One region of the Pseudoalteromonas sp. JC28 genome, then DNA from elsewhere that is predicted to be linked to it. Evidence: predicted binding sites of a transcription regulator. Region 1 holds the regulator's gene; the other holds the start of a gene.
What was found. The regulator ArgR, encoded in region 1, controls arginine synthesis, uptake and breakdown. The targets are predictions, from matches to a motif close to ANTGAATANNTATTCANT.

Region 2: the regulator ArgR is predicted to act here: its motif matches at 4,022-4,039, upstream of DS891_RS18035 (aspartate aminotransferase family protein).

What each region holds. Positions count from the first base shown of each region.
Region 1 is NZ_QOKX01000004.1:302,348-309,722, forward strand. Features, by position in the region: gene DS891_RS11155 (SPFH domain-containing protein) at 1-185, opposite strand, end outside; gene DS891_RS11160 (OB-fold-containig protein) at 269-880, opposite strand; gene argR (transcriptional regulator ArgR) at 1,283-1,750, opposite strand; gene mdh (malate dehydrogenase) at 1,992-2,924, shown strand; gene serA (phosphoglycerate dehydrogenase) at 3,150-4,379, opposite strand; gene rpiA (ribose-5-phosphate isomerase RpiA) at 4,391-5,044, opposite strand; gene DS891_RS11185 (5-formyltetrahydrofolate cyclo-ligase) at 5,149-5,778, opposite strand; gene DS891_RS11190 (hypothetical protein) at 5,775-6,308, opposite strand; gene DS891_RS11195 (S10 family peptidase) at 6,448-7,375, opposite strand, start outside.
Region 2 is NZ_QOKX01000008.1:43,959-51,333, forward strand. Features, by position in the region: gene DS891_RS18015 (HAD-IA family hydrolase) at 1-575, shown strand, start outside; gene trpS (tryptophan--tRNA ligase) at 601-1,605, shown strand; gene DS891_RS18025 (aminodeoxychorismate/anthranilate synthase component II) at 1,792-2,373, shown strand; gene DS891_RS18030 (HDOD domain-containing protein) at 2,587-3,762, shown strand; gene DS891_RS18035 (aspartate aminotransferase family protein) at 4,120-5,331, shown strand; gene astA (arginine N-succinyltransferase) at 5,399-6,412, shown strand; gene astD (succinylglutamate-semialdehyde dehydrogenase) at 6,428-7,375, shown strand, end outside.

The DNA.
Region 1 (7,375 bases):
ACAGGCAGCACAATGCCGCCCGTTGTCGTGACATCTGGCTCGTTTTTCATCTTGTTGATGATTAATGCCTGACCTTGTTCAACCTTGCGGTAGAACTTTCCAATCAGAAGTAGAATGGCAAAAATAATGACGATGGATATGCCCACGATTGCGAGCACCGGTCCGAGGTTGTTTAGAAATTCCATGTTTTTTCCTGCGTTGCGCTATGTTGTTTGAGTTGGTATTAGCAATGCCAACTCGTTCCTAAATTCCGTTATTTTCCGTACTATTACCAAGGTTTAGCTACAATTGTGTAGCTATGTGTAAGGGTGTCATGTTCGATAAGTAAGGCACTGTCTCCTAGTGTGAAAGTGTTATCTTCATCCGAGCGCACTTCGATGAGTTGATCTGTTCCTTGAATATATACTCTGGCTTGACCGAACGTGTTGCTAACTCTTGATGTTGCAATAACGCATTCGAGCCCAACCAGCGCTTGCTTTGATGTGGTTTCTTGGCTTTCGAAAAAGCGTCGTAGTGGCCTTACAATGACGGCGGTTAGTGGTAATGCTGCAATGAGGCTGGCAAGCATAAATACCGTGCCCATCAGGTAGTAAAAAATGCCATTGCCCAGTAGGTAAGCAAAAAACTGTTGCACATAGATACTGATAATCCAGCCCAGCGCGATGATTAAACTCAATGAAATACTGACAGGGACGCCGCCAAAAGCGACTTCCCAAAAAGAACCAGAGCTTGCGCCTTCGGCTTCAATATCAACATCGCCTTCTAAGATATCGATATCAGCAAAACCGAGTAAAGCAATTAACCAGAACAACAGCACTATGAGTAATAGTGTTGAAAAAATAACAGTGGGAAACGTAAATGCAGTATTTAAAAATTCCATTGCTGATCCTAGTTCCTTGTATTTCCTTTTAAGCGGTTAAGTCAGTGAATTGTCCACTCAGCGCCGCAAGGTGTCTTTGTGTTTATCAAGCGGTGAGCTCCGCATCATAGAATGTGAGATGATTGAGTGAAGCGAATAGCGTTCGTGTCCGGTAAGACGGAGACACTGTAGGAAACAAATCCGAGAAGCTAATCAATCAGCTTAAAAACCATCCATGCGTAGTGAGAAAACTTCACATGCGTTTCTAAAGTTGCCACAATTAGACATATTATGTCAAACGTTTTTTGCTGTAAAGATAAGCAATTTATTCTGTTTATCGTGATAGTGGGGAGGCGTGTTCGTAGAAGCTAGAGTATCAGAGTATGTGCTAACCTGTGAGTTAGCACCGATAAAAATAATAGACTAAACGTTATCGAACAGGGTTTTTACTTTATCTAAAGTAACGTCGATTTCAGATACTTTGGCAGGGGCAATAAAAATCGTGTCATCGCCAGCGATGGTACCTAATACGCCGTCTGCGGTGCCTAATGAGTCAAGTAGTCTCGCAATTAACTGTGCAGCACCGGGACTGGTTCGAATAATAATCATCATTTCGTTGTGCATAATATCAACGACTAACTGACGTAAAGGGCTTTTTGCTGTTGGCACGCTCATTTCAGCGGGTAAGCAGTAAACCATTTCTTGCTTGGCATTGCGGGTACGCACAGCACCAAACTTGCTCAGCATGCGCGACACTTTGCTCTGACTGACGTTGTCAAACCCTTGTTGTTTTAGAGCATCAACAATTTCACCTTGAGAGCCAAAGTTTTCTTCTTTTAAAATGGCTTTAAATGCTTTGATCAGTGCTTCTTGTTTTTCTTGCGGCTGCATAGTCTGTCTTCTTTTACGGCTAATCTTTAAATTCTACACAAAACCGCCGAGATTCCCAAATTTGCGCGATCAAAATGGCAGTCGTAAAGCATAAGTGTACAAAGTGTCGCGATCTTTACACTTTTATTTAAGACATTAGTCAAAAAATCTCGAAAATAACCATGATTAATTTGTGTTTAACAGCGCTTTTCATTATCTTTACTGCACACTCAATTCCACCTTCAAATTATGGAGAATTCAAATGAAAGTTGCTGTATTAGGTGCCGCTGGCGGTATCGGTCAAGCTCTATCTTTATTGCTTAAAAATGGTCTTCCAGCTGGCTCTGAGTTAGCGCTTTATGACGTTGCACCTGTTGTACCTGGTGTTGCAGTTGACTTATCTCACATCCCAACTGCGGTAAAAGTAGCGGGTTATGGTAAAGACGACCTAGACCCGGCTCTTGCAGGTGCTGACGTAGTGCTTATCCCTGCTGGTATGCCTCGTAAGCCTGGTATGGACCGTGCTGACCTTTTCAACGTTAACGCAGGTATCATCAAGACACTTGCTGAAGGTATCGTTAGAAGCTGCCCTAAAGCACTTGTTGGTATCATCACAAACCCAGTAAATGGCACGGTACCAATCGTTGCTGAAGTGTTCAAAAAAGCAGGTACTTATGATCCAGCTCGCGTATTCGGTGTAACAACCCTTGACGTTATCCGCGCTGAAACTTTTATCGCAGAGCTTAAAGGCCTAGACGTTGCTGAAGTTAAGATCCCAGTAATTGGTGGCCACTCTGGTACTACAATTCTACCTCTACTTTCTCAAGTTGAAGGTGTTGAGTTCACTGACGAAGAAGTTGCTGCACTAACGACTCGTATCCAAAACGCGGGTACTGAAGTGGTTGAAGCTAAAGCGGGTGGCGGTTCAGCTACACTTTCAATGGGTGCAGCAGCAGCACGTTTCTGCTTCTCACTAGTGAAAGGTCTACAAGGTGAAGAAGTACTTGAGTACGCATACGTTGAAGGTAACACAGGCGATGCAACATTCTTTGCACAGCCAGTTATCCTTGGTAAAAACGGTGTAGAGCAGTTACTTCCTTACGGTGAGCTAAGCGCGTTTGAGCAAAAAGCAAAAGACGACATGCTAGCGACACTTGAAAAAGACATCAAAGAAGGTGTTGATTTCATGGCGTAAGCCAAATTGATACAAAAAACCAGTCGCTTCACAGTGACTGGTTTTTTTATGCTTGATTCTTCTTATACCAGTTGTATTAAGTAAATGATCTATCTTGAAGCGGGGAAATAGCTTTAGTAGCAAGGCAAAAATTTTGCTATTTAGTTGTTCTAAATGAGAAATTTTTAACGAAGCTAATATGCTATTTCACCCTTCAAATTGATTAGAGAATTAATTCAATTGGTATTAGTGAAGAATACGTGCTCTAATAGTTCCTTCAACCGCACTTAACTCTTTCAACGCCACTTCAGAGTGGTCGCTATCGACGTCGATAACCACGTAACCAATAGATTCATCTGTTTGTAGGTATTGCGCCGCAATATTGATACCATGCTGAGCGAACGCTTGGTTGATTTGCGTTAGTACGCCTGGGCGGTTTACGTGTACGTGTAATAAACGACTTCGGTTTGATAATTCAGGTAGAGAAACCTCTGGGAAGTTCACAGCCGTGACTGTTGAACCGTTATCTGAATACTTCGCCAACTTACCCGCGACTTCTACACCGATGTTTTCTTGTGCTTCTTGGGTAGAACCACCAACGTGTGGGGTTAGCAGTACATTGTCAAACTCGCGTAGTGGTGAGACGAATTCTTCATGATTAGATTTTGGCTCAACGGGGAATACATCAATAGCAGCGCCGGAAAGTTTCTTTGCCGCTAATGCTTCAGCTAAGGCGTCGATATCAACAACCGTTCCGCGTGATGCATTAATTAGTATTGCGCCTTGCTTCATCACTTCAATTTCGGCCATGCCGATAAGGTTTTTGGTCTGCGACGTTTCTGGTACATGCAAACTGACCACATCCGCTCTTTGTAGCAGTTGCGTAAGCGTGTGTAACTGGGTTGCGTTACCAAGCGTGAGCTTATCTTCGATGTCATAAAACTCGACGTTCATCCCGATATTCTCAGCCATAATGCCAAGCTGGGTGCCAATGTGACCATAACCGATAATACCCAGCGTTTTACCACGGGCTTCGTATGAACCGTCGGCAGATTTATCCCATTCACCGCGATGTGCCTTTGCGTTACGTTCAGGAACACGGCGCAATAACAAGAGAATTTCACCCAGTACGAGCTCAGCCACAGAGCGGGTGTTAGAAAATGGCGCGTTGAATACGGCGATACCGCGTTTTTTAGCGGCATCCAAATCCACTTGGTTGGTGCCGATGCAGAAACAGCCAACAGCGACCAGCTTTTCAGCCTGTTCTAATACTGCTTCCGTAAGGTGGGTACGTGAGCGGATCCCGACAAAGTGAGCATCTTTGATCCGCTCGATCAACTCAGGCTCCGGTAAGGATGTTTTAACGTAGTCTATGTTGCTATAACCATTGCGCTTTAGTGTCTCAACGGCGCTTTGGTGCACACCTTCTAACAACAAAATTCGAATTTTATCCTTTGATAACGAAACCTTGCTCATCTGTAATCTCACTAGTTGATTTTAGGCCCTTCTGGAGTGCCTGTTATTACAACGTCAGCGCCACGCGCGGCAAATAAGCCATTAGTCACGACGCCAACAATCTGGTTAATTTTTTCTTCAAGCGCTTTTGCTGCGCTAATTTCTAGGCCATGCACATCAAGAATGACATTGCCGTTATCAGTGATAACGCCTTGGCGGTAAACCGGATCGCCACCTAATTTTAGTAACTCTCTTGCCACGTAGCTACGCGCCATAGGGATCACTTCAACAGGTAGTGGAAATGCGCCTAGCGTCTCAACATGCTTTGTATTATCAACGATACAAACAAATTTCTTGGCAACGGCTGCAACGATTTTCTCGCGCGTCAGTGCTGCGCCACCGCCTTTTATCATTTCATTGGTGCTGTTGATTTCATCTGCGCCATCAACATATACCGCAAGCTCTGACACATCGTTTAGCTCGAAAACTTCAATACCAAGTGCTTTTAGCTTCTCTGTTGAAGCTTCAGAGCTTGATACTGCCCCTTTGATTTGATCCTTGATACTGCCAAGCGCATCAATAAAGTGGTTTACCGTTGAGCCTGTACCAACCCCAACAATGGTGTTTTCTTCTACATAGTTCAAAGCTGCCCATGCCGCGGCTTTTTTCATTTCATCTTGAGTCATAACGCTACACTTAGTTGTCATTGAAGTTGTATGGAGTATAACTCAATCAAAGTGTCAGCGTCATGGTCAAAAGTGCCTCAAAATGCGCTTAACTATTTGCCTGCTCAATTATTTTTTGGCCAAGTGTACAGTTTGGTCGGAGTGAGGATAGTTGGGAGCGGTACATCCCAAGCTGCTGTTGGTAAGCTCGGAACTTGCTGGCAATCATGAGCAAGGCCAACAAGTGCTGGTTTAGCTCGCTGCTCAGCGTAATGTAACGCCAATGTTCTATCGTAGTACCCACCGCCCATACCGAGGCGATTACCTTGCTCATCAAAAGCAACCAGAGGCATCAAAAGTAAATCCAATGATGCAAGCGGTGCCACAGCTGAACAATCTAACTTAGGTTCCAAGATAGCATAGCGATTTGCCTTCATGGGTGAGTTTTTTTCATACTTCTGGAAGAGTAAATTTGCAGGGTTGAAGGGATGGATTACGGGTAAGAAAACCTGGTGATTTTTATCCCAAAATGATTGAATTAAAAGGGATGTATCTAGTTCGCCATCGTTTTGAATATAGACCCCTATATTGGCATTTTTTGGGAGGTTTATTTGTTGAAAAAAATTAATGTTGAGATGTGCCGCGGCTGTATTCTGTTGCTCTGCTGATAGCGAGTTTCTTGCGTTTCTAATCATTTTTCTCAAATCAGCACGAGTAACTTGAGATTTATTTGTGTTGTTATTAGTTTTATTCATTCTAACGCGAGCCACTCAGGGAAAAACAAACTTACACCAAGCAGAATAAACAAAATAATTAATACAGCGAGCAGATAATATAGCCAAGTCTTAGATTTAGCTGGAGGGCTAGGCTCAAAGTCCAGCTCATCAAATAGCTCCTTCGTCTCCCACTCTTCGTCTGTTGTATCTTCTATTTTAGTATGGGGAGTTGGTGCTACGCGTTGCTCAAGTTCCTCTAATCGCTCTTCGATGCGTATTAGACTACTTGTGATGTAATCCAGCGCTTCAAATACGCGCTCTTGATCTGCGTTGGTTGGGGTAGCGACTGTTTGGCTTTGTAGCTTGGCGTTGATCCCCGCGCTTGCAAGTAATTTTACCTGTTTTAGCGCTTTGGCTTTATCTGCAGGAGCAAACAAGTTTTTGCCAGCGTAAAATTGCTGGATCTTTGAGGGTGAGGTTTTCAACCTGTCTGCCATCGCGATAGCGGCGCTTTGTTGATCCTTACCGTCGGCCATGCCAACGAAGACGACTTTAAACTGCTCGTTCATGGTGCGTGCCTAAGTTGTAGAGAGATAGTATTGAGTATATCTAGATTATAGGTAACTGTAGAAGGATAAAAGGAAATTTTTACAACCCGGTGAGCATTAAGATAAGTGACCGCTTGCGCGGCCACAATGGGTTGGGAATTTAGTAAAGCGCTGACTGATCTGCTTTGGGTGTTGTTTTTAAGATAAAGTCGCGGAGATCTTCGTTCGATTTTTGTAAATCTTCATGACGCAGGTACATCATGTGCCCGGAGCGGTAACCTTTAAAGCTTAAGCGATCACGCATTTTTCCGCTCGGATCGAGTTGCCACATATTGTACTTGGCATCAAAGTAATTCGTTGCGCCATCGTAGTAGCCAGACTGGATCATCACGTTTAGGTAAGGGTTTTGTGCCATCGCTAATCGTAATTGTTCACCGACATTATTATCGCTACTATCCCAAGGGTGAACTGAACCAAACATATTATATTTTACATCGGTTTTATAGTTGAGTTCTGTAGCGAAGTAATGATTAATCGCTGGCGTAAATGAGTGCAACCAAGAGGTCAGCTCAGGCCAATAATCAGGGCGAGAACCAGCGTCTCTTTTATCGATACCAAGATAGCGTGAGTCCAACCGACCTAGGGTATAGCCACGCTCACGCAATAGCTCTTTCCAAAATGCCGCAGTAGGAATATCTAGGTTGTTTTGAGCTACAAAGCGCTCGCTTAAGCCACTATATTTAGCAACGGCCTGTGTCACACTTTGCTTTTCTTGGGCACTGATAAATGCGCCTTTGGCGAGTGCGGGAAGATACTGATCAACCGTATATTGTTCAACCTCTGCAAGTACTTCGAGTAAATCTTTATTTTGCAATTCAGAAGACAGCGCTTTGTGGTACCAAGCGGCGGCAGCGTAATACGGTAAACGGTTTGCCACTTCAACCGGACCTTCTCGTTTAATGCCGATTTCTGTAGGAGATACCAACACCACGCCATTGAGATAAAGCCACTGATTGTTTTGCATCGCGTGCGCAAGACCTGACACTCGAGTCGTGCCGTAGCTCTCACCAATCAGGTACTTAGGAGAA
Region 2 (7,375 bases), on a different contig from region 1:
AGCTTGCTCACCCAATTGTTAGTCATGCTCTGGTGCGTGAATGGGTAGGTAACGGCATCGATATGTTAGTAAAAAGAGGCCTAAGCGGTAGCCATGAAGTTAGCGAAGACTTATCCGAAAGTTTAGCGCACACCGCCATTGAGCGTTTTAAAGTGCATTATGACGAATTAGTTGGTCAGTATGCGGGTTTGTATCCGCATGTTGAGACAGGGCTATTTGCATTTGCCACAGTGCCAAAAGCCGTCGTGACAAATAAAAATCGTGCATTTACGCTAAAACTGCTGGATAAATTAAATCTCACATCGCATTTTGATTGTATCGTCTGTGGTGATGACACTGACAAAAAGCCGTCACCAGCTCCGCTATTGCTGGCTGCCGAGCGTCTTGGTATATCAGCGGATAAGCTTATTATGGTTGGGGACTCTAAAAGCGATATTTTGGCCGCTCAGGGCGCTAAGATACCTGTGATTGCGCTAAATTATGGGTATAATCAGGGATTCGATTTGAAAGAGTTCAATCCACAGTACCTTTGTGATGGATTCTTAGATATTATTCCCATTATCAATCAACGTTAATTCAATGAAGAAATAAAGGAACGACATGAGTAAACCTGTAGTATTAAGTGGTATTCAGCCAACCGGTGGTATGACAATAGGCAATTACGTAGGTGCCATTAACCAGTGGCTTAAACTACAAAACGATCATGATTGTTACTTTATGTTGGTTGACTTGCATGCCATTACGGTTCGCCAAGAGCCACAGCAACTACGCGATCGCGTATTAGACGGCGTAGCACTATATACTGCTTGCGGCATCGATCCAGATAAATCGTCACTATTTGTACAATCACAGGTTCCTGAGCATGCACAGCTAGGTTGGGTGCTGAACTGTTATGCACAGATGGGTGAGTTAAACCGCATGACGCAGTTTAAAGATAAGTCAGCAAAGCACGCCAATAACGTAAACGTTGGCTTATTCGCCTATCCAGTATTGCAAGCTGCGGATATTTTATTGTATCAAGCGGATCAAGTACCGGTTGGTGAAGACCAAAAGCAACACCTTGAGTTGACCCGCGATATCGCAACGCGCTTTAACAACCTGTATGGCGATGTCTTTAAGATCCCAGAACCTTATATTCCAGAGTTTGGCGCTCGTGTTATGAGCTTGCAAGACCCGAGCAAGAAGATGTCAAAATCAGACGAAAACCCAAATGGTTTTGTGATGCTGTTGGACGAACCTAAGAAGATAGAGAAAAAGCTGAAAAAAGCGGTAACGGATTCAGATGAGCAAGCACGGATTTACTTTGATCGTGTTGAAAAGCCAGGAGTATCCAACTTACTGACTCTACTAAGTGTTGCAACTAAACGCTCAATTGAAGAGTTAGTGCCAGAGTACGAAGACAAAATGTACGGTCATTTAAAGAAAGACACTGCCGATGCGGTAGTGAATATGCTGGAGCCTATTCAAGCGCGCTTTAAAGAAATCCGTGAAGATCAAACTCTGCTGGACGAAATCATGAAAAAAGGCGCGGAAAAAGCAAGTATTCGTGCCGAAAAAACACTGAAAGCTGTGTATGACGCCGTCGGTTTTATTCCTCGCGGTTAATAAAACACAATGAAAAGACACCATAAATGGTGTCTTTTTGTATTACAAGGGTCTACAGACCCTTGGTTTAAAGCAGATACTAGATATAAGAAAACCCTCCTGTTGAGTTCGTGATAAAATAGATTTATAACGAACATCCTTACCCCAGTGGCAAATAGGCCGCTTGGTTCTTTTAGTGGTACCTACATGCTGTTGATGATTGATAACTATGATTCCTTTACCTACAACTTAGTGCAGTATTTTCAGCGCTTAGATGTGGATGTGCTGGTAAAGCGAAATGATGAAATCAGCACCTCACAAATCAAGCAGCTTAATCCCAAATATGTTGTGCTATCTCCTGGCCCTTGCAGTCCTGATGAAGCGGGGATCTCGCTTGAAGTCGTAAAACGTCTACAGGGACAAATCCCTATTCTCGGCATTTGCCTTGGTCATCAAACTATTGCACAAGCTTTAGGTGGCAAAGTCATTCGCGCAAAACAAGTGATGCATGGGAAAACGTCTCAAGTGCACCATAACAATATAGGCGTATTTCAAGGCCTGCCATCACCATACGAAGTATGCCGCTACCACTCTTTGGTTGTTGAGCAAAGTAGCTTACCAAAGTCTCTAGCCGTAACGGCTTGGACACAGACACAAGAGGGTGAGCGTGATGAAATTATGGGACTTTTGGCATCCGATAGAGCACTTGAAGGTGTGCAATTTCACCCAGAAGCTATCCTCACTGAACACGGCTTAGCATTACTTGATAACTTTATAAAACGCTTCTAAAGTTTAAACAAAACCAACAGGATTTCGCCTAGGTGTTATACATCCATATTCGCTGCGTTTTTGTTGGTTAGACTAGTTTTTGATACGTAACTTTTTGATTCTATTGTGCGCAATATCAAATCATAATATTGCTTTTACTGGTATAATGTTAATCAGTAAGACGATTCTGTTGAGTGCTTAACTCAGTGTTTTTCCTTTAGATAAGTAGCATGCATGACGCAAGAAAATAAGCAAATTAGAATGGCACAAGCGCTATCCGAGCGTGCCCATGACCTTCTTATCAGCCTCAACTTTGCGCAAAAGCAAATAGGCTATATCCATACATTTGATATTAGCTATGGGGAGAATATCGCACAGCGCACTATGCTAGAGGTGGAAATTGCAGCGGCTGCAAAACGCCAAGAAAGCAGCACAAGCCATCACAAATATATTGCCAAAGCGAGTAAGCATCTACATTCAGTTATCGAAGAAGCTATCACAAAGCAACTGCATGACCTTGATAATATCTATCATGAAGTCATTGGCATTCAAGACTCCGTTCCTGCGATTTTAGACATTCTTGCCGTGCGCTCAGCTTCAGTTGGGCGTTTAGAACCTTTGGTTAATGACTTAAGTTGGTTGGGTCGTGAGCTGGTTTCGCTAGTCAACTTGCCACAGTATCGCAAAAAAAACAGTAAAGGCACGTCCATTAAGGTCGATACGCCGGCATTAGCATTAAGGTATTTAGGCCTTGAGAACTTGCAAATGGTGATCCCGACAATGGCGGTAAGACACTGGATGCCGCATGCTACAGAACCATTTGGCTTAATGAAGCGTAAATTACGCGAGCTGAGCATGAGCACGGCCATTGCGGCAAAAGAGCTGGCACCATTTTTTGGGGTAAAAGAACAGCATGCGTTTACTTTAGGCATGTTACTAGAACTTGGGAAAGTGGCCTTGATCCGTCTTTATTTACGCACCTTTGAAAAGGTGTGGCAAGCCAAGGTGCAAATAGCACGAGACAAAAAGCAAAAAGACCTACACACCGCATTAATGGAGTTATCTCCTGATCCGTTATTTTTACGTAACTTGTTGATAGAACATTCAGCAGAGATTTCACGTAAGCTAATTGAAAAAATGGAGTTACGTTATTTGCCCTTTAATGCCGTCATGGAAGAGTATGCGCAAACTTATCTACCAAATGCGCATAAAAACATTGCCGACCCATTACCACTGACACAAGTGATGCAAAAAGCCTATGGCTACGCACAACTGCTTGTTTTAAAAGATAGCCAGTTAATTGAAGACGATGAAGCTGAGATTTTGCTCAATCATTTAGAACTTACCGAGGAAATGCGTCAGCAATTGGCAAAATGTGCGTTCCATAACCTGCAGTTGACGATTTTGTAAAAAAAATTGAAATTTTTTTTGCGACTATTCATTCAAAACCTAATCTTAAATGATCTGTGCAAGGCTGCACGGCGCTTGCTTTGCCCTAAATATCTGCCCTAGATAGTTATTCACTTGAGTTGAGAATATATGTTAAACCCTTGAATACTAAGGGCTGAGAACGTGGTATAAGTGAGACAAATGGCGCTTTTTCTGGAATAATGAGCGTATGAATTTTGTGCCATCAAGGGGCGGGTCAAAATACATAGCACCGAATTGGTGTGAATAAATATCCTATCAAGTGGCGGCAACGCGCCGACCTCCAAAAGGAAATGACTCCTTGTTTGCACTTTCACTCACCAAATATGAGGAAATAAAATGACTATCAATCGTGAATTGTTTGACGACGTAATGGTACCTAACTACGCACCTTCAGCGGTAATTCCAGTGAAAGGTGAAGGTTCTCGAGTATGGGATCAGGAAGGTCGTGAGTACATCGACTTTGCTGGTGGTATCGCAGTTAACTGTCTAGGTCATTGTCACCCAGCTTTGGTGGGCGCGCTTAAAGAGCAAGGCGAGAAAATTTGGCATCTATCTAACGTGATGACCAATGAGCCTGCACTACGTTTAGCGAAAAAGCTAACTGATGCCACGTTCGCAGAAAAAGTCTACTTTGCAAACTCAGGTGCAGAAGCGAACGAAGCGGCGCTTAAACTAGCACGCCGTTGGGCACTAGATAAGTTTGGTGCTGAAAAGTCGCAAATCATCTCTTTCAACAAAGGTTTCCACGGCCGTACTTTCTTCACTGTAACTGTAGGTGGTCAAGCTGCATACTCTGATGGCTTTGGTCCAAAGCCGGGCGACATTGTTCACACAGACTATAACGATTTAGCGGCATTTGAAGCGCTTATTTCAGACAACACTTGTGCCGTGATGATGGAGCCGCTACAAGGCGAAGGTGGTATCATTTCACCAACGGCTGAGTTTGTAAAAGGTGTTCGCGAGCTGTGTGACAAGCACAACGCGCTACTTATTTTTGATGAAGTGCAAACTGGTGTTGGCCGTACTGGTGATTTGTATGCATACCAAGGTTTAAACGTAACCCCTGATATTTTAACAACGGCTAAAGCACTTGGCGGTGGTTTCCCTATTGGCGCGATGATCACAACAACTGAGATTGCTGCGCACCTAAAAGTGGGTACTCACGGTTCTACATACGGCGGTAACCCGCTGGCGTGTGCGGTTGCAGAAGCGGCATTTGACACAGTAAACACAACAGCTGTACTTGATGGCGTAAAAGCAAAAGAGCAGCTGTTCCGTGAACTGCTAAACGACATCAACGAAAAGTACAACGTATTCACCGAAGTACGTGGTAAAGGTCTATTGCTTGGTGGTGTAGTCACTGAAAAGTACGAAGGCAAAGCAAAAGAATTCTTGGTTGAAGGTATCAAGCAAGGCGTGATGTCACTGGTTGCAGGTGCAAACGTAGTACGTTTCACTCCATCTCTTGTTATTCCAGAAGCTGACATCCGCGAAGGGATGGCACGTTTTGAAAAAGCCGTTGCTACGGTAGTTGCTAACAACGCTTAATACTGGTTGCAAGGTCACCTTTTGGTGGCCTTGTTGTTATCCACATTTTTGAGGAGTAAGCGGGCTCATGATGATCCTTCGCCCAATCCAAGAAAGCGATTATCCAGCGCTTTTAAACATTGCTCACGAATCAGGCCACGGTTTTACCTCTTTGCCTGTTAACGAAGAGCTATTACAGAAGAAGATTGCACGCTCTGTTGCTTCATTTGGCAAGCAAGCAGACAAGCCTTTTGATGAAGGCTATTTATTTGTATTAGAAGATACTGAAACAGGCGAGGTGGTTGGTACCAGCGGTATCGAAGCAGCGGTTGGTTTAGATGATGCGTTTTATCATTATCACCTAAGCAAAGTGATCCACTCTTCACGCACACTCGATGTTTATAAAGCAGTGGATATTTTAACGCTATGTAATGACTACACTGGCGCGACGGAATTATGCACCCTGTTTTTGAAAGATGGCTATCGCAAAGGCGCAAACGGCAAACTGCTATCTCGCTCTCGCTTTATGTTTATTAACCAACATCGTGCTCGTTTTGCTGAAACCGTTATCGCGGAAATGCGTGGTGTTTCTAACGAGCAAGGCGAAAGCCCGTTCTGGCAATGGCTTGAAGAGCATTTCTTCTCGATGGATTTCCCGACAGCGGATTATCTAACGGGTATCGGCCAAAAGGTCTTTATTGCTGAATTAATGCCAAAGTACCCAATCTACGTAAACCTGCTTAGTAAAGAAGCACAAGCGGTGATTGGTGAAGTTCACGACAATACGCGTCCTGCTATTGAGCTACTAAAAAGCGAAGGTTTCACATTTAATGGTTATGTTGATATCTTCGACGCGGGTCCAACGGTAGAAGCAAAAGTGGGGAATATCCGCACGGTTCGCAATAGTGAAACTCGTACTGTGAAAATAGGCGAAAGCAACGGTGGATTCCCTGTTATGGTCGCAAATGGTAAACTTGTTGATTATCGCGCGACAGTAATTGAGTTAGCCCTGACTGATGGCAATGAAGTAACGCTTGCTCCACATGTTGCCGCGGCGCTAAAAGTTGAAGAAGGCGATCAAGTAAGCCTAGTAAAGATTTAAGATTGGGAACAGATTATGACAACACATGCAGCACAACTAATAAATGGTGAGTGGATTGCAGGACAAGGCGCAAGCTTTAGCTCTGTAAACCCAGCAAACAACGACGTTATTTGGAGCGCAAACGCAGCTACTGCTGAGCAAGTTGACGGCGCGGTAAAAGCGGCTCGTGAAGCTTTCTATTCATGGAGCGACATGAGCTTTGAAGCGCGTCTAGAAATTGTTAAGCGTTTCGCTGAAGTACTAAAAGAAAATAGCGAAGAGCTGGCTATTGCAATTGCTAAAGAAACGGGTAAGCCACTTTGGGAAACTCGTACAGAAGCGGGTGCTATGGTAGGTAAAATCGCGATTTCTGAGAAAGCCTATCAAGAGCGTACAGGTGTTGTTGAAAATCCAATGCCAGTTGGCCGTGCCGTGATCCGTCACAAGGCACATGGTGTAGTTGCTGTATTTGGCCCATATAACTTCCCTGGTCACTTACCTAATGGCCACATCGTACCTGCGCTACTTGCTGGTAACACGGTTATCTTTAAGCCATCTGAACTAACGCCATATGTTGCTGAGCTAACGCTTAAATACTGGCAACAAGCGGGTCTTCCTGCTGGCGTGATTAACCTAGTTCAGGGTGAAGTTGAAACAGGTAAAGCACTTGCGTCACACGCGGGTATTGACGGCTTATTCTTTACTGGTTCTTCTCGTACGGGTCACTTGCTACATGAGCAATATGCAGGTCAACCAGGTAAGATCTTAGCGCTTGAAATGGGTGGCAATAACCCGCTTATCGTAAAAGACGTAGCGGATACCAAAGCGGCAGTACACGACATTATTCAATCTGCGTTTATCTCAAGTGGTCAACGTTGTACTTGTGCTCGTAAACTATTCCTTCCTGCGGGTGAACAAGGTGACACAATCCTTGAGCAACTGATCAAAGCAACTAAAGCGATTAAAGTGGGTAACTTTGACGAT